Regions from separate parts of the Rhizobium sp. WYJ-E13 genome, predicted to be linked through region 3. Evidence: predicted binding sites of a transcription regulator. Region 3 holds the regulator's gene; each other region holds the start of a gene.
What was found. Region 3 encodes PhoB, which activates phosphate uptake and scavenging genes when phosphate is short. Its sites were predicted from a motif close to TGTCATNNANCTGTCAT; they were not measured.
Positions count from the first base shown of each region.

Region 1: a site for PhoB is predicted at 2,657-2,673, ahead of KQ933_RS13900 (PhoX family phosphatase). Genes of this name have one in related genera too.
Region 2: a site for PhoB is predicted at 1,729-1,745, ahead of KQ933_RS08260 (UDP-2,3-diacylglucosamine diphosphatase). Genes of this name have one in related genera too.
Region 4: a site for PhoB is predicted at 2,668-2,684, ahead of KQ933_RS08940 (DUF47 domain-containing protein). Genes of this name have one in related genera too.

Region 1 is NZ_CP076853.1:2,753,076-2,757,274, forward strand. Features, by position in the region: gene KQ933_RS13890 (HugZ family protein) at 1-18, shown strand, start outside; gene KQ933_RS13895 (helix-turn-helix transcriptional regulator) at 134-451, shown strand; gene KQ933_RS13900 (PhoX family phosphatase) at 595-2,568, opposite strand; gene KQ933_RS13905 (aspartate aminotransferase family protein) at 2,817-4,145, shown strand.
Region 2 is NZ_CP076853.1:1,644,988-1,649,186, forward strand. Features, by position in the region: gene KQ933_RS08255 (MFS transporter) at 1-660, opposite strand, end outside; gene KQ933_RS08260 (UDP-2,3-diacylglucosamine diphosphatase) at 850-1,662, opposite strand; gene KQ933_RS08265 (FAD-binding oxidoreductase) at 1,871-3,310, opposite strand; gene KQ933_RS08270 (NADP-dependent malic enzyme) at 3,548-4,199, shown strand, end outside.
Region 3 is NZ_CP076853.1:149,198-153,396, forward strand. Features, by position in the region: gene pstA (phosphate ABC transporter permease PstA) at 1-326, shown strand, start outside; gene pstB (phosphate ABC transporter ATP-binding protein PstB) at 341-1,156, shown strand; gene phoU (phosphate signaling complex protein PhoU) at 1,201-1,914, shown strand; gene phoB (phosphate regulon transcriptional regulator PhoB) at 2,046-2,729, shown strand; gene KQ933_RS00750 (hypothetical protein) at 2,953-3,180, opposite strand; gene KQ933_RS00755 (GcrA family cell cycle regulator) at 3,461-3,991, opposite strand.
Region 4 is NZ_CP076853.1:1,775,214-1,779,412, forward strand. Features, by position in the region: gene KQ933_RS08925 (DUF1062 domain-containing protein) at 1-52, shown strand, start outside; gene KQ933_RS08930 (NUDIX hydrolase) at 285-845, opposite strand; gene KQ933_RS08935 (inorganic phosphate transporter) at 976-1,980, opposite strand; gene KQ933_RS08940 (DUF47 domain-containing protein) at 1,980-2,624, opposite strand; gene KQ933_RS08945 (NUDIX hydrolase) at 2,738-3,292, shown strand; gene KQ933_RS08950 (oxaloacetate decarboxylase) at 3,316-4,158, opposite strand.

The DNA of each region.
Region 1 (4,199 bases), 1.7 Mb from region 3:
GCATACCTGATACCTTAAATTTAGGTATATACAATCTTCAAGCCCAATTGCTAGTTTTTGACGTCAGTCAAAGAACCGTCTGACGGCCTGTGCCTGTACGGATGATGTACGTTTCGCATTAGGAAGAAAAAATATGGAAACCTCTGATTTGGCCGATCACACCAATGTGGCGGCAGCTTTATTATCGGCCATGGCCAACCCCAAGCGTTTGCTGATCCTCACCAGCCTGGTAAAGGGAGAAGTGCCTGTCGGCGTTCTCGCGACCCAGGTCGGCCTGAGCCAGTCGGCCCTCTCCCAGCATCTGTCGAAATTGCGCGCTCAGAAGCTGGTCAAGACCCGTCGCGATGCACAGACGATCTATTATTCCAGCAACTCCGAGCCGGTCATGAAAATCCTTGCAACACTCGAGGATATCTACGCGACACAGAACCGGAGTAGGTCTGCAGCCTGATGTTAGCGCTGACATGATGTCAGTCTGAGCAGTATCGGAGGAGATGTTTCCTCCGATACTGCTCACGCTATTTCAGCTCGTGAAGCGTTGGAGACCGGCAATTCGCGAGAATTGCCGGTCTCTTTTGGTTGCGAAAAGCGGGCTTAGCTGCCCACCACTTCATTGTTGCCGCGGGTCAGCACGACGAGCGACGGACGAGCCGGTACGCCCGGCTTGAAGTCCGGCCAACTGGTGCCGGCATCTTCCATCGAGGTCGCATCTTCGTTGTCGGCCATGCGCAATTCGCCCGGATGCTGGACCGAGAGGAAGACGCTGGAGCCGTCGGACGTGAAGGTCGGCGAGCAGGTCTCCGAACCGACAGGGGCGATATAGATGAGCTTCGGCAGGGCGCGGCCCGGACCTTCCGTATCCATCACATAGACGGAATCGGCGATGCCTTCCGGTGGCGGACCGTCGGTGGTCACCCAGAGGCGGCCTGCCGGATCGACGGCAAGGTTGTCGGGATCGGTGAACCAGCCAGCCGAGGTGGTCGCCGGGTGAAACATTGCCTGGTCTTCCAGCTTAGCCGGATCGCCGCAAAGAATGAAAACGTCCCATTTGAAGCTTTCGGCCGCATAATCCGGCTTGTCCGGGCCGCCGGGCGTCACCAGTTCCAGCAGATGCCCATGCGGGTTCGGCCCGCGCGGATTGGCGACGTTGACCTGTTCCTTCTCGTCGTCACCCTGCCCCTTCGGCAGGCGGTCTTCGTTCTCGGTCATGGCAACATAGAGCTTGCCGGTGCCGAGATGCGGGATGAAGCCTTCCGGCCCATCCATCGGCGTAGCACCTACGAGGTCCGCGGCAGCGCGCGTGGCGAGAACCACGTCTGCCTGCGTCTTGAAGCCGGCTTCCGCCGTCAGCGGGCCTTCGCCGGCGACCAGCGGGATCCAGCGCATCGTGCCGTCGCTTTCGAACTTGGCGACCGACAGCGTACCGTGGTCGAGCAGGTCCTTGTTGGCGGCGCGATCATTGGGGTTCCACGGATCGCGGGTGACGAAGCGGTAGATATATTCGAAATCGTCATCATCGCCCATGAACACCACGACGCGTCCGTCAGGGGCGACGCAACATTGCGCGCCTTCATGCGTCATGCGGCCGAGCGACGTGCGCTTGACCGGCTTTGCCGAGGGATCGAACGGATCGATTTCGACGACCCAGTCGAAGCGCATCCATTCATTCGGCTCCTCCTCGAACTTGAAGCGCGGCTCGACGCGGCTGACGGAATAGATGTCGTTCTCATCCTCGTCCCAGCCCTGTCGCTCGACCAGTTTCTGGTTCGCCAGCTTGGTATAGTCGCCGGCAAAAACGTCCATTGCGCCTTCTTCGCCCGAGAGCATCGTGCCCCAAGGCGTGATACCGCCATTGCAGTTCGAGATCGTGCCGAAGACCATCGTGCCGGTCGGGTCAGCCTTGGTCTTGAGGCGATCGTCGCCGGCGGCCGGGCCGGAAATGCCGATTTCCGTGCTCATGTGGATGCGGCGGTTATATTTGCCGTCCTTGACGACCTGCCACCGGTTGCCGTCCTTGCGCACTTCGAAAACCGAGACGCCGACAGCGGCCATCACCGCCCGGATCTGGTCCTCGGTCATCTTCTCACGATAATTGTCCGCCGTCAGTCCCGGGAACATCAGGAAGGGCGTGGCATATTCATGGCTGACGACCATCAGGCCATGATCGGAGCTCTTCTCGCCCCAGGGCAGCGGCAGGAACTGCGTGAAATCGTTGTTGTAGCCGAACTGGCGCTCGGCGGTCTTGCCGTCGAGCTTGGCGACATCGAATTCCGGGCTGTCGTTGAAGAGTGCGTCACCCCAGCGAATGAGGATCTGGCGCTCGTAACCATCAGGCCAGTGGTCGGCAGCGTCACGCACACGCTTCAGTTCGGGGAAAGTAAGCGTCGACTCGGCGGCTTCAGCCTTCCTTGCTTCGAGCGCCGGCGCAAAAGCGGCTGCACCCATGGCTGCGATGAAGCCCTTCAGAACGGTACGGCGACGAACGCCTTCTTCGAGAATGGTGCCGTAGCTCGGCGCAAATGCACGCCGCGGATTGGGACGCGGTCTGGTCTTCTGGCGGTCCGTCATGACTACCTCCGGTAAAATGGTTGAATTTCAAGGAAATGAATGGAATGCCCTCGGCCATTGTGGCCATCGATTTTTGTAGCGATGCCGGGCGAAGGATTGATGACGCCCGACGTGTCCGGGAACATCAGAAGGCGACGCTTCTCTGGCTTGACGCCTTGCCGGGCGCTGATAATTTGACCGGGCAGTAAAAATATAATCGGCGCCAAGCTTAAAACGGGAACGGCCTCCCCAACGGCCAGGAGAACAGCATGTCCAATCGCCTGAATGCAACGCCAAACGACCTTCGCGCCTTTTGGATGCCCTTTACCGCGAACCGTCAGTTCAAGAAGGAACCGCGCCTCTTCGTGGGTGCGAAGGATATGTATTACCAAACCCATGACGGCCGTCAGGTTCTGGACGGTACGGCTGGCCTCTGGTGCGTGAATGCCGGACACTGCCGCCCGAAGATCACCGAAGCGATCCGCGAGCAGGCGGGCGAACTCGACTACGCCCCGGCCTTTCAGCTCGGCCATCCCAAGGCTTTCGAACTCGCGAACCGCCTGGTCGACATCGCACCCGAGGGCATGAACCATGTCCTCTATACCAATTCCGGTTCTGAATCGGTCGAAACGGCGCTCAAGGTGGCGCTCGCCTATCACCGCGTGAAGGGCAATGGCTCACGCTTCCGCCTGATCGGCCGCGAGCGTGGCTATCACGGCGTCAATTTCGGCGGCATCTCCGTCGGCGGCATCGTCACCAACCGCAAGATGTTCGGCACGCTGCTGACCGGCGTCGACCACATGCCCCACACTCATCTGCCCGGCAAGAACAACTTTACCCGCGGCGAACCCGAGCATGGCGGCGATATCGCCACCGAACTCGAGCGCATCGTCACCCTGCATGACGCGTCCACCGTCGCCGCCGTCATCGTCGAGCCGGTCGCCGGCTCCACCGGCGTTCTCATTCCGCCGAAGGGCTATCTGCAGAAGCTGCGTGAAATCTGCACCAAGCACGGCATCCTGCTGATCTTCGATGAAGTCATCACCGGATTCGGCCGCCTCGGCGCACCCTTCGCCGCTCAGTATTACGACGTGAAGCCCGACATCATCACCACCGCCAAGGGTCTGACCAACGGCGTCATCCCGATGGGCGCCGTCTTCGTGACCTCGGAAATCCATGATGCCTTCATGAACGGCCCCGAGCACATGATCGAGTTCTTCCACGGTTATACTTATTCCGGGAACCCGATCGCTTCGGCCGCAGCACTTGCGACGCTCGACACCTACAAGGAAGAAGGCCTGCTGACCCGCGCAGCCGAGCTTTCCGACTACTGGGCCGACGCGCTGCACTCGCTCAAGGATTGCCCCAACGTCATCGACATCAGAAATACGGGCCTCATCGGCGCCATCGAGCTCGACCCGATCGCCGGCGAGCCGACCAAACGCGCCTTCACGGCCTTCCTCAAGGCTTACGAAGGCGGCCTGCTGATCCGCACGACGGGCGACATCATCGCGCTCTCCCCGCCGCTGATCATCGAGAAGAAGCACATCGACGAACTCTTCGGCAAGCTGCGCACGATCCTGCAGAACAATATCTGAACTCGATCATCCTGATTGAATTTAAGGGCGAGGCTCAGGCCTCGCCCTTTCTTT
Region 2 (4,199 bases), 1.5 Mb from region 3:
CAACAGGAGCAGATGCGGCTCGCGAAGCCCGCTGCCCGTCGTCGCCGGAAGATTGATCGGCTGACCGCGCCGCCGCGTCGGCCCGATGCGCGGACAGAATATCGCCATGGTGATGGTCAACACGAAGCCGAAGATCATCACGGGCAGCACCATTTCGCCACCCCAGCGCCCGACCAGCTCACCGCCCACGAGCGTTGAAATGATGAAAGCGATCGAGCCCCAGACGCGCATGGAACCATAATCGAGCCCCCAGCGGCGCACACCCGAAATCACGATCGATTCGACGACCGGCACATAGGGCGCGAAGGTCGCGCCCTGCAGCGCAAAGACGATCAGCACCGGCCAGAAATTGCTCGTCCAGTAGAGCGCGATCGCCGTCAGGAGCGACAGGATGCCCGACCACAAAAGCACATGCGCCCGCTCCTGCATGCGGTCGGCAAAGACCGCCACGATCGGCGCGACGAGAACGCGCACCACCATCGGCACGGCGAGGATGGTGCCGATCTGATGATCGTTGAACTGGTGAGTCGAAAGCCAGACGGGGAAGAAGGGCAGGACGATACCGTTGACCAGCAGCGGCGCGCTGTAGCAAAGCGCGCTGAGCAGCCGGAAGCGCGGCGGCGCTCCCTCACCCGTCGAGGGATTTTGTGCGGGAATCATGATGGACCTGAAGGAAACTCTGCGTTGCCTAACACATCCAATCAAACACGACTATGGCGAGAAATAGCCGAATTGTAACGTTTCGGAGGTAAGTCGAAACGATTTAAAAAATAAATGGGGCCTGTCGCCTGACGGCAACGGCTAAATTCATGATGCACCGGCCAGGCCGGTGCTGTACGCACACATTATTCAGGCAGCCTGCGGGGCGAGATCGCCCTCTTCCAGCAATTCGAGAGAGGTCAGCGCCGGCACGTTGCTGGTCAGCGCACGCCAGGTGATGAGTTCGAATCTGCCGTCCTCATGCTCGACGATCGCCGTGCAGCTTTCGACCCAGTCGCCGGTATTGATGTAGCGGATGCCGTCCATATCCTCGATCACGGCGTGATGGATATGGCCGCAGATGACGCCATCGGCGCCGTTCTTGCGGGCTTCCTCGGCAACCACGCGCTGGAACTCGCCGATGAAATTGACGGCATGTTTGACCTGCAGCTTTGCCCAGGCCGAAAACGACCAGTAGGGCATGCCGAGGCGCCGGCGCACGGCGGCGAGAACGATATTGATGCGGATGGCCGTGTCATAGGCCCAGTCGCCGAGATAGGCGAGCAGGCGAGCATTGCGCACGACGACGTCGAATTCGTCCCCATGCAGGATCAGGTATTTCTTGCCGTCCGCGCCGTCATGGATGATGCGGTCGACAACTTCGATGCCGCCGAAATGCGTGCCCGGAAAAGCGCGCAGGAATTCGTCGTGATTGCCGGGAATATAGACGACGCGCGTACCCTTGCGCGCCTTGCGCAAGAGCTTCTGAACCACGTCGTTGCAGACCTGCGGCCAGTACCAGCTGCGCTTCAGGCGCCAGCCGTCGACGATATCGCCGACGAGATAGATCGTATCGGCTTCGTGGTAGCGCAGGAAATCCAGCAGGAAATCTGCCTTGGCCGCCTTGGAGCCGAGATGCAAATCGGAAATGAAGAGGGTGCGGAAGCGCCGGGGTTCCATCATGTCTGTCACAAGCCTTTCCGCTCGTGTCCCATCGTTCTTCGTCTGGTCTTCCAAAATCAGACTCGTGTTTCAGGAAGATGACAAGGCTGTGGGAAAGCCCTGCAACCTGTTCATACAGGCTGGACGTGGGGCGCTGGGTGACCGACGTCACGCCAACACCTTCACATTCCGGCGCTGGCGCGAAACTCCTTCCCTAAAACATCAATCCTCAGGCAGTCCGCACCGTCGCCATCGGTTTCACGTTCTGGTTCATCCGGAACAGATTGTTCGGATCGTAACGCCGCTTGATCTCAGCAAGGCGGGCGTAGTTGGTACCATAGGCGGCTTCGACCCGGTCGGTTTCGTCGTCAGGCATGAAGTTGATATAGGCGGTTCCGACAGCATGCGGCTTGGTGGCCTCGAAAAGCTCGCGCGCCCAGCCGACGCAGCTTCCATCCATCCCGGTTTCCCGCCAGCGGGCATGCACGTTCATGACGAAATGCGAGCTGCGCTGCGGAAACGCGGTGGCCTCGTTGGCCACGCGACCGGCGGCACCCCCGACATGGCCAATGAAGATCTCGCATTCCGGGCCGGGCAGCCTGCGCACCGCCTTGAGCAGCACCTCGATCGCCGCATCGGACAGAGACGCGAAATCCTGGCTCTTCCAGTAATTGCGCGCACCTGGTGTGAGCAGCGGATCGAAGGCCTGCTGCCAGCCGGTGAACGGCATCGGGCCGACGATATCGGCAATCGGCTTTCCGATAGCGCGCAACCTGGCCGCGGCCTTTTCACCCGCCGCGACATCTCCGCAATAGCACATCGCCAGTACTACGATCTCCTTGCCATGCCATTCGGCCGGCAGGAAGGGCAGCGGCGGCGCCTGGCGCATCACCACCCAGCAGGTCAGTTCGTCGGGCGCCGCCTCCAGCGCCTGCCGGTATTCCTTCAGCACCTTTTCCGCATCGGCGAAGGGATGCACGACGAGCCCGGCGAGAACCTCGGTGTCGAGCGGGTTGAGCTTGAACTCGAAGGAGGTCACGACGCCGAAATTTCCGCCGCCGCCGCGCAGCGCCCAGAAGAGATCGGGCTTATCCGTCTCGCTCGCCTTGACCAGTTCGCCATCCGCCGTCACCATGTCGACCGAGAGCAGATTGTCGAGGGTCAGTCCGAATTTGCGGGTCAGCCAGCCGAAGCCGCCGCCGAGCGTCAGGCCGGCGATGCCTGTCGTGGAATTGATGCCGGTCGGCAGCACCAGCCCGAAGGCCAGCGTTTCCTTGTCGACATCGGCAAGCGTTGCGCCCGGCTCGATCCTGGCACGCCGCGTCTGCGGATCGACCCGCACCGATTTCATCGCTGACAGGTCGATGACGACGCCGCCGTCGCAGACGGCGTTGCCGGCAATGCCGTGCCCGCCGCCGCGCACCGAAAGGAGAAGATTGTTGTCGCGCGCGAACCGCACCGCCCGAACGACATCAGCAGCGCCCGCGCAGCGCGCGATGAGCCCGGGCCGCCGGTCGATCATCGCATTCCAGATCGCCCGCGCCTCGTTGTAATTCATATCCTTGCTGGTCAGGAGAGTGCCGCGAAATCCGGCGGCAAATGCATCGATGGCCACGTCATTGACCATCGTCTGACCCCTTTGCAAGGTCGTGAGGTTCAAGTTGTCCATGATTTCCTCCATGCGAACGGCGCCCCGCACCGTCGCGCAGGGCATTCTGCGCTTGCCGCCCTCGCCAGACAAGTTTCCCCAAAAGGATTAGCTGGTGGCAACCGCTCGGCACCAAGGGCCGCCGCCCCCGCCCCCCGCACGAAAACTTTCTCCACGCCGCATTTCCATACTGTCGCCCGTATCCGATTGATGTATGGAGAAGTCCTCAAAAGACTTCGAACAACGCTGGAGGCGGCGATGGATCACCAGGAAAAATCCAAAACGGAAAAGAATTTGACGGGCGGCAGCCTCGACGACCAGGCGCTTTTCTTCCACCGCTATCCGCGCCCCGGCAAGCTGGAAATCCAGGCGACCAAGCCGCTCGGCAACCAGCGCGACCTGGCGCTCGCCTATTCTCCTGGTGTCGCCGCCCCCTGCCTCGCCATCCGTGACAATCCTGAAACTGCGGCCGACTATACGTCGCGCGCTAACCTCGTTGCCGTGATCTCCAACGGCACCGCCGTGCTCGGCCTCGGCAATATCGGTCCGCTCGCTTCCAAGCCGGTCATGGAAGGCAAGGCCGTCCTCTTCAAGAAATTCGCCAACATCGACGTTTTCGATATCGAAGTGGATGCAACGGACGTCGAGCAGATGGTTTCGACCGTCGCCTCGCTGGAGCCGACCTTCGGTGGCATCAACCTCGAGGACATCAAGGCGCCGGAGTGCTTCCGGATCGAGAAGCAGCTGCGCGAGAAGATGAAGATCCCGGTCTTCCACGACGACCAGCACGGCACCGCGATCATCGTCGCCGCCGCCATCCTCAACGGCCTGGAACTGGCCGGCAAGAAGATCGACGAGGTCAAGATCGTTGCGTCAGGCGCCGGTGCTGCCGCCCTTGCCTGTCTCAACC
Region 3 (4,199 bases):
CCTCGAAGATGCAGATGGTGTTCCACCATGTGCTGCCGCTCGCAATGCCCGGCATCCTGACCGGCACGATCATCGGCCTTGCCCACGCACTCGGCGAAACCGCGCCGCTGCTCCTGATCGGCATGGTCGCCTTCGTCGCCCAGGCGCCGACCACGCCGCTCGATCCTTCCACCGCACTTCCGGTGCAGGTCTACATGTGGGCCAACGAAGCCGAGCGTGCCTTCGTGGAAAGAACCTCGGGTGCCATCATCGTCCTGCTCCTGTTCCTGATCGTCATGAACCTCGGAGCTATCCTCTTGCGTCGTCGCTTTGAGCGCCGCTGGTAAACGGAGTAAAGATCATGAACATGTTGACGGAAGCTGCAGTCGAGAAGGCGCTGGACCAGAAAATGAACAACGTCCCGTATAAGATGATCGGTCAGGATGTCTCCGTCTATTACGGAGAGAAGCGCGCGCTTTTCGATGTCAATCTGAACATCCGCGAAAACACGGTGACCGCGCTCATCGGCCCGTCGGGCTGCGGCAAGTCCACCTTCCTGCGGTCGCTGAACCGCATGAACGACACGATCGACGGCTGCCGGGTCACCGGCAAGATCACGCTCGACGGCGATGACATCTACGATCCCGATATCGACGTCGTCGAACTGCGCGCCCGCGTCGGCATGGTGTTCCAGAAGCCGAACCCGTTCCCGAAGTCGATCTACGAAAACGTCTCCTACGGCCCGCGCATCCACGGCCTCGCCAAGTCCAAGGCAGACCTCGACCAGATCGTCGAGTCCAGCCTGCAGCGCGCCGGCCTCTGGAACGAAGTCAAGGACCGCGTGCATGAATCGGGTACCGGCCTTTCCGGCGGTCAGCAGCAGCGCCTGTGCATCGCGCGCGCCGTTGCCGTCAGCCCGGAAGTCATCCTGATGGACGAGCCCTGCTCGGCGCTGGACCCGATCGCGACTGCAAAGGTCGAAGAGCTGATCCACGAGCTGCGTGAAAACTACACCATCGTCATCGTGACGCATTCCATGCAGCAGGCCGCCCGCGTGTCACAGCGCACGGCCATGTTCCACCTCGGCAACCTGGTTGAGGAAAACGATACCGACAAGATGTTCACCAATCCGGACGATCCGCGCACCCAGGACTATATCATGGGCCGGTTCGGCTGATTTTGGCGATGTGAAGCCTTCCCGATTTTCGAGGACAAAGCCCCATGGCATCGACACATATTTTTTCCGCCTATGACGACGATCTGAAATTCCTGTCCCGGCGCATTTCCGAGATGGGTGGTCTTGCCGAACAGATGGTCGGCGAGGCCGTCCGTGCGCTGGTCAACGGCGATACGGCGCTCGCCCAGAAGGTCATTTCCGACGACGTGATCCTCGATCACGCGGAACGCGAAATCAACGACAAGGCGATCGTTACGATCGCCCGTCGCCAGCCGATGGCCTCCGACCTTCGTGAGATCATGGGTTCGATCCGCATCGCCGCCGACCTCGAGCGCGTCGGCGATCTCGGCAAGAACACCGCAAAGCGCGTCATCGCCGTGCAAAGCACCGGCGTTCCCCGCAAGCTTGCCCGCGGTCTCGAGCATCTCTCCGAACTGGCGCTCGTCCAGCTCAAGGAAGTGCTCGACGTCTACACGACGCGTTCGGCTGACAAGGCCAAGTCCATCCGTGAGCGCGACGACGAGATCGACGCGATGTACACCTCGCTGTTCCGCGAACTTCTGACCTACATGATGGAAGATCCGCGCAACATCACGAGCTGCACGCATCTTCTCTTCTGCGCCAAGAACATCGAACGCATCGGCGACCATGCGACCAACATCGCCGAGACGATCTACTACATGGCAACCGGCGCCCAGCCGGAGGGCGAACGTCCGAAGGACGACAGCTCCAATACCGTCGGTGCGGTCACGGAGTAATCCGGACCTGCCGATTGCATATGCGCGTCCCATGCGGGGGCGCGCATGGGTGCAGCCAATTCCGAGTTCCTGCATGATCCCTGCTTAAATCACCCCCGGTTTAAGGATCATGCATTAGGAGACTGACACGCATGATCCCAAGAGTTGCAGTTGTTGAAGATGAAGAGGCGCTGAGCGTGCTTCTCCGCTACAACCTCGAAGCGGAAGGTTTCGAGGTGGATACGATCCTCCGTGGCGACGAGGCCGAAATCCGGCTTCAGGAGCGCACGCCCGACCTGCTCATCCTCGACTGGATGCTGCCGGGCGTTTCCGGCATCGAGCTCTGCCGCCGGCTGCGCATGCGGCCGGAGACCGAGCGTCTGCCGATCATCATGCTGACGGCGCGCGGCGAAGAGAGCGAACGCGTTCGCGGCCTCTCGACCGGCGCGGACGACTATGTCGTCAAGCCCTTCTCCACGCCGGAACTTGTCGCCCGCGTCAAGGCGATGCTGCGTCGTGCCCGTCCGGAGGTTCTTTCCAGCGTTTTGAAGTGCGGGGATATCGAGCTCGATCGCGAAACCCATCGCGTTCATCGCAAGAGCCGTGAAGTCCGCCTCGGCCCGACCGAATTCCGCCTGCTCGAATTCCTGATGTCGTCGCCGGGCAGGGTCTTCTCCCGCTCGCAGCTTCTGGACGGCGTCTGGGGCCATGATATCTATGTGGACGAGCGCACGGTCGACGTCCATGTCGGCCGCCTGCGCAAGGCGCTGAACTTTTCCAACATGCAGGATGTCATCCGCACCGTTCGTGGCGCGGGATATTCCATGGAAGCCTGATCCGAGTGATCGGAGGTCCAGACGGGTCGCTCGGGTTCTCCCGGGCGGCCCGTTTGTCTATCCGGCTGCGTTTTTAGGAGTAGGCGTTGCCTCGCTCACACTTTGACCGACATGTTTCTTGCACCGCGAGGGCTGAAGCCATGATGGGGAGGGCTGCTATACGCCATCAGGAGACGTTAGCTTCGGCTCGCTCGTGCGGCCACCCTTGTCTCCCTTGATGTGATCATGGGGAGCTCAGGTCCAGACCGAGCATGCTGCTAAGGACAAAGGCGAGGAGCCCCACGCCGAGTAGCGCCAGCGCGAAGACTGCGGCCATCATGCCGCCCGTGCGCAGTACCGCTTGCCGCTCCCCCATCTCGCTTCGATCGTAATGCCACTTGATGGCGAAGAACATGGCCGTTCCCAAAGCGAGAACCTTGAACGTAACGAAGACTACAGGGACCCAATCCATATCAGATACTCTCATGTGCACCAGCTACGCGCCTTATGATCCCATCTTAGGCAAACGCATACGTCCTATTGTGCAAGGCTGATATGTAACAGCAGGGGGCGGTTTCCTGGCCTGTATCGTCGGGTTCGGGAATGACCGCTTAGGGCCGCCAGAAGGCTTTGAGCACTTATTGCCCCACCGACCAGTTCCACGCCAGGAGTTCAGCGATGGGAAAAAATTCGCCCCCCTGCGCGTCAGCGAAGAGGGGCGACGAATGCTGCATCTCTGGGCAAGGCGTGGATCAGGCGACCCGGACAGCCTTGCGGCGTTCGCTCATCGGCTGATAGGCGAGACGCTGGTGGTAGTTGCAATAGGGCGATGAATCCGGGGAGTCGCAGCCGCAAAAGTAGAAATCGTCCTTCATCGGATCGCCGACCGGCCATTTGCAGGTGCGTTCCGTGAGTTCCGTCAGGCCGAGGCGACGGGAGATAGGCACGACCACGTTTTTGGCCGGTACATATTCCATTTCCTCGACAGTTTCGATCTCGATCTCTTCCTTCAGGACAGTTGCGCCCTGCTGGCGGGTAACGGTGCGGGTGGTGATGCGAGACGCATAGTTCGGGGCGCGGGGAGCCGAGGTATTGCGCTTCGGTGCACGCGCAGCGGTTGCCGTGCCGCCGGCCTTGGCGCGGCCAGGAAGACTGAGCCGGTGAACCTTGCCGATAACAGCGTTTCTACTGACGCCGCCAAGTTGCGCTGCGATCTGGCTGGCGCTCAGCCCCTCCGACCAAAGCTTCTTGAGCTTTTCGACACGCTCGTCTGTCCAGTTCATGCCCTGTCTCCACCTTTCGCGTTGGTGATGGCAGAATCCCTCACCGTTGCCTCGGAAACTTCCAAAGCAAGAAACGCCCGATCAATTTTGGTGACTAGTTCCGCCGCATGCAGTCTAGTAATTGAACTTTAACCTAGTGTGAGCCTGACTCTGTGACAAGAGTCGCAGGAATCCGATGAATCCGAATTCGTAGTTTTCCCCAACTTGC
Region 4 (4,199 bases), 1.6 Mb from region 3:
AGCGGATCGCGAGTTCTCCTGGGGACCTCTGGCGACCGGCAGTCCGCGGTAGCCTAAAGCATGTCGCGCAAAAGTGTGCAGCGGTTTTGCGATAACGACATGCGTAAAACAAAGAGATGCGCGAAGGCCCGTTGTCGGGCCTTCGTCATTCCAAAGTGCATTTGGCGGCAACTACAGCGCCGCGCGTCTTTTCAGACGCGCAAAGGACGCTGTAGCACTTTAAATTGCTGCATAATTTCATCCTTAGATCGATTCCGATTTAAGGTATTATGCAGTAACGGCTGTCAGTGCGAGGCTGGCGACGTGGCGAGCGACACCGCCGCCTCATGCAGCGGCCGCCGTCCGGCGATCCGGCGCGGCTTCAGCCGGTCCTGCGATGTCAGGGGATTTTCCGCATCGATAGACCGGAAGAGCGCCTGCAGCTCCGGCTCCTCGACAAGCAGGGCGGCCTCTGCCGGAGAAACCCAGATCTTCAGCCTCTGGGCGCGCTCCGGAAATTGACTGACCTCGTTTCTGAGCCTGAGCAGGTGGATCGAGACCGTCAGCGGCGTCTCGTTGTCCTTCATGTAGGTGTAGTAACCGAGTGGCCTCTTCCTGACCTTGCCGATGATACCGGCTTCTTCGAGCGCTTCGCGCTGAGCGCAGCGATAAGGCTTTTCCTTCCTCTCCAGATAGCCCTTCGGGATCACCCATCGTCCGGTATCCCGGCTGGTGACGAGCAGAACGCTCAGCCTTCCGCCTCTTTCGACGCGGCAGCAGATGGCGCCGCACTGATGGGTCCGGCGGCGGCCGGCACTTGTCGGTATCTTCGCATTCAATTCAGACAGATGCTCAGACAGATCCATCGCCCGCTCGCCATCGCCTTCTCCTTGCATAGGAAATAGAGCGCAACAGGTGATCGAAAATAGCAGCACCTGAAATTAGAGTACCGGATGCGCGAAACCCGAGCCTCTGCCCGCAGATCGTCCCCTGCTCTCAGCCGAACAGGCTGGCGATACCGTAAGAGGCGGCAGCAATGGCAGCGGCTGCCGGCATGGTGATGATCCAGGCGATGACGATATTGCCTGCCACGCCCCAGCGCACGGCGGACAACCGCCGCGCTGCGCCGACACCGATGATCGCGCCGGTGATCGTATGGGTGGTGGAGACGGGAATGCCGAGCCAGGTCGCAGCAAAGAGCGTCAGCGCCCCGCCGGTTTCGGCGCAGAAACCCTGCATCGGATTGAGCCGGGTGATCTTCGAGCCCATCGTATGAACGATCCGCCAGCCGCCGAAAAGCGTGCCGAGCGCCATCGCCGACTGGCAGGAAATGACCACCCAGAGCGGCACATGGAAGCTGCCGCCGAGATGCCCCTGGCTGAACAGCAGAATGGCTATGATGCCCATGGTCTTCTGCGCGTCGTTGCCGCCATGGCCGAGCGAATAGAGCGAGGCGGAGATGAACTGCATGAAGCGGAACGTGCTGTCGACGGCAAAGGGCGTCTGGCGCACGAACATCCAGGAGACCATGAGAACGAAGAACAACGCCAGCAGGAAACCGATCGCCGGCGACATGACGATCGCGCCGACCGTCTTCAACAACCCGCTCCAGACGATCGAGCTGACGCCGACCTTCGCAAGCCCCGCTCCGACAAGCCCGCCGACCAGCGCATGCGACGACGAAGACGGGATTCCGAACAGCCAGGTGACGATGTTCCAGACGATCGCCCCCATCAGCGCCGCAAAGATCACCTGCGGCGAGACGATGGCCGGGTCGATGATGCCGGTGCCGAGCGTTTCGGCGACATGCAGGCCGAAGAACAGGAAGGCGATGAAATTGAAGAAGGCGGCCCAGGCGACGGCATATTGCGGCCGGAGAACGCGGGTGGAGACGATCGTCGCGATCGAGTTTGCCGCATCATGCAGCCCGTTCAGAAAATCGAAGAACAGCGCGACGCCGATCAGACCGACCAGCAGCGGAAGGGAGAGAGAGGCTTCCATCAGACGTTCTCGATGACGACGCCGCTGATTTCGTTGGCCACGTCCTCGAACCGGTCGACGATCTTTTCCAGGTTGGAGTAGATCTCGCTGCCGATCATGTAGGCCATGGCATTGCCGCTGGCCCCATGCCGGCGATAGAGGTCTTTCAGCCCCTCGTCATGCAGCTCGTCGGAGCGTCCCTCGACCCGCGTGATCTCCTCGGCAATCGCCGAGAGTTTCGAGGCATTGGCGCCGATCTTGTCGAGCAGCCCGATCGCCTGCTGCATCAGGATCGCCGCCTTGATGATCTCTCCGCCCATTTCCCGCATCAGCGGATCGAAGCTCGATTGCTCGAAGAGCCGGATGATCTTCACCGTCTTGTGCATCATGTCGATCGCATCATCCATGGACTGGATCAGGTCCTTGATGTCGCCGCGGTCGAAAGGCGTGATAAAGCTGCGGCGGATCGCCAGCAGCACCTCGCGGGTGATCTGGTCGGCATCGTCCTCCAGCGCGACGATACGGTCGCAATTCTCCTCGACATTTTCGCCCTTCAGCAGTTTCTCCATCGCCTCGGCTGCTGCGACCACCGTTTTCGCATGCCTGGAGAACATCTCGAAGAAGCGGTCCTCCCGCGGCATCATCTTGCGAAACACGCTCATCATATCGGGCGATCCTTCCCTGTGCGGACGACTGTCCATAGGAGACTGTCATAAATCTGTCATAAAGCGTCGCAGGCAATTGATCGAAAAAGTAAAAATTGACAATGCTAGATGTCATGAAATCCAATAAAAAAGGCGCAAAATCCCGCGCCGGCACATCCCTGCCACTCTTGAAGCAGCTTGCAGCGAGGCCCGAGAAGCTTTTCTCCGGCGCCTTTCGCCAGCAATATGGCGCCGTCTGCTTCCGCTATCGGAAAGGCAGTCCCGACACCGACCGCCTCGAAATTGAAGTTCTCGTCGTCACCACGCGCGACAGCGGCCGCTGGATTATTCCAAAGGGCTGGCCGATGAAAAAGAAGAAGCCGCATGAGGCAGCCGCGATGGAAGCGTGGGAGGAAGCCGGCGTGCGCGGAACGGTCAGCAAACAGCCGGTCGGCCGCTATACCTATCTCAAGGAACTGGATGACGGCGACGTTGTTCCCTGCATCGTCGACATCTTCCAGATCGAGGTGGAGGCCGCCCAAAGCGAATTCAGGGAAGTCGGTCAGCGCATGCTGGCCTGGGTAAGCCCCGACGAGGCCGCCCGGCGTGTGCGCGAACTCGAACTGAAATCCCTGCTCGTCGACTTCCGCCCTCGGCCCGGCAAGAGGCAGCGCAAGAAAAAAGACTGAAGAGCAGACATCGAACGATGGCCCTACTCCCGGCCCCAGCTCTTCTCCTGCGACATGAGCTGGCTGAGCGTGGCCGCCGGGATCGCATCGGCGGCATAGGTAAAGGTGCCCGATGATTTCACTTCTTCGGCCGCCCGCAGCAGTGCACCGAGCGCCGCGCGCGCGAAGGACCCGCCGACACTCACGCGGCGCACGCCGGCAGCCGAAAGTTCGGCAACGCTGTAGCGCGGCCCTTTCAGCCCCATCACCACGTTGACGGGCTTGTCGACGGCCGCGCAGACCGTCCGGATGGCGTCGATGTCAGGCAGGCCGGGCGCATAGAGCACATCGGCGCCGGCCGCCGAAAAAGCCTGCAGCCGCCTGATCGTGTCATCGAGATCGGGCCGCTCCCACAGAAAATTCTCCGCCCTTGCCGTCAGCAGGAAAGGCAGTGTCCGCGCCGCCTCTGCTGCAGCCTGCACACGCTCGACAGAATGCGACAGATCGTAGATCGGGCGGGCCGGTTCGCCGGTGGCATCCTCGATCGATCCGCCGACCAGCCCGACCTCGCAGGCCAGCCGGATCGTCTCGGCGCAGATCTCCGGTGCTGCGCCGAACCCATCCTCGAGATCGGCCGATACGGGAAGATCGGTGGCGCCGACGATCTCGGCGGCGTTATCGAGGATTTCACTCCGGGTCAGGCTCGCAAAGGAATCCCGCTTGCCCTTGGAAAAGGCATAACCGGCGCTGGTCGTCGCCAAGGCCTCGAAACCGAGACTCGTCAGGATTCGGGCCGAGCCGGCATCCCAGGGATTGGGAATGACGAATGCCTCATCCCTCTGATGCAGCGCCTTCAACCGCTCGAACTTCGTCTGTTGTCCTGCCACGACTCTCCTCCTCCGCAAATGACAGCGAGGTTAGACTAGCA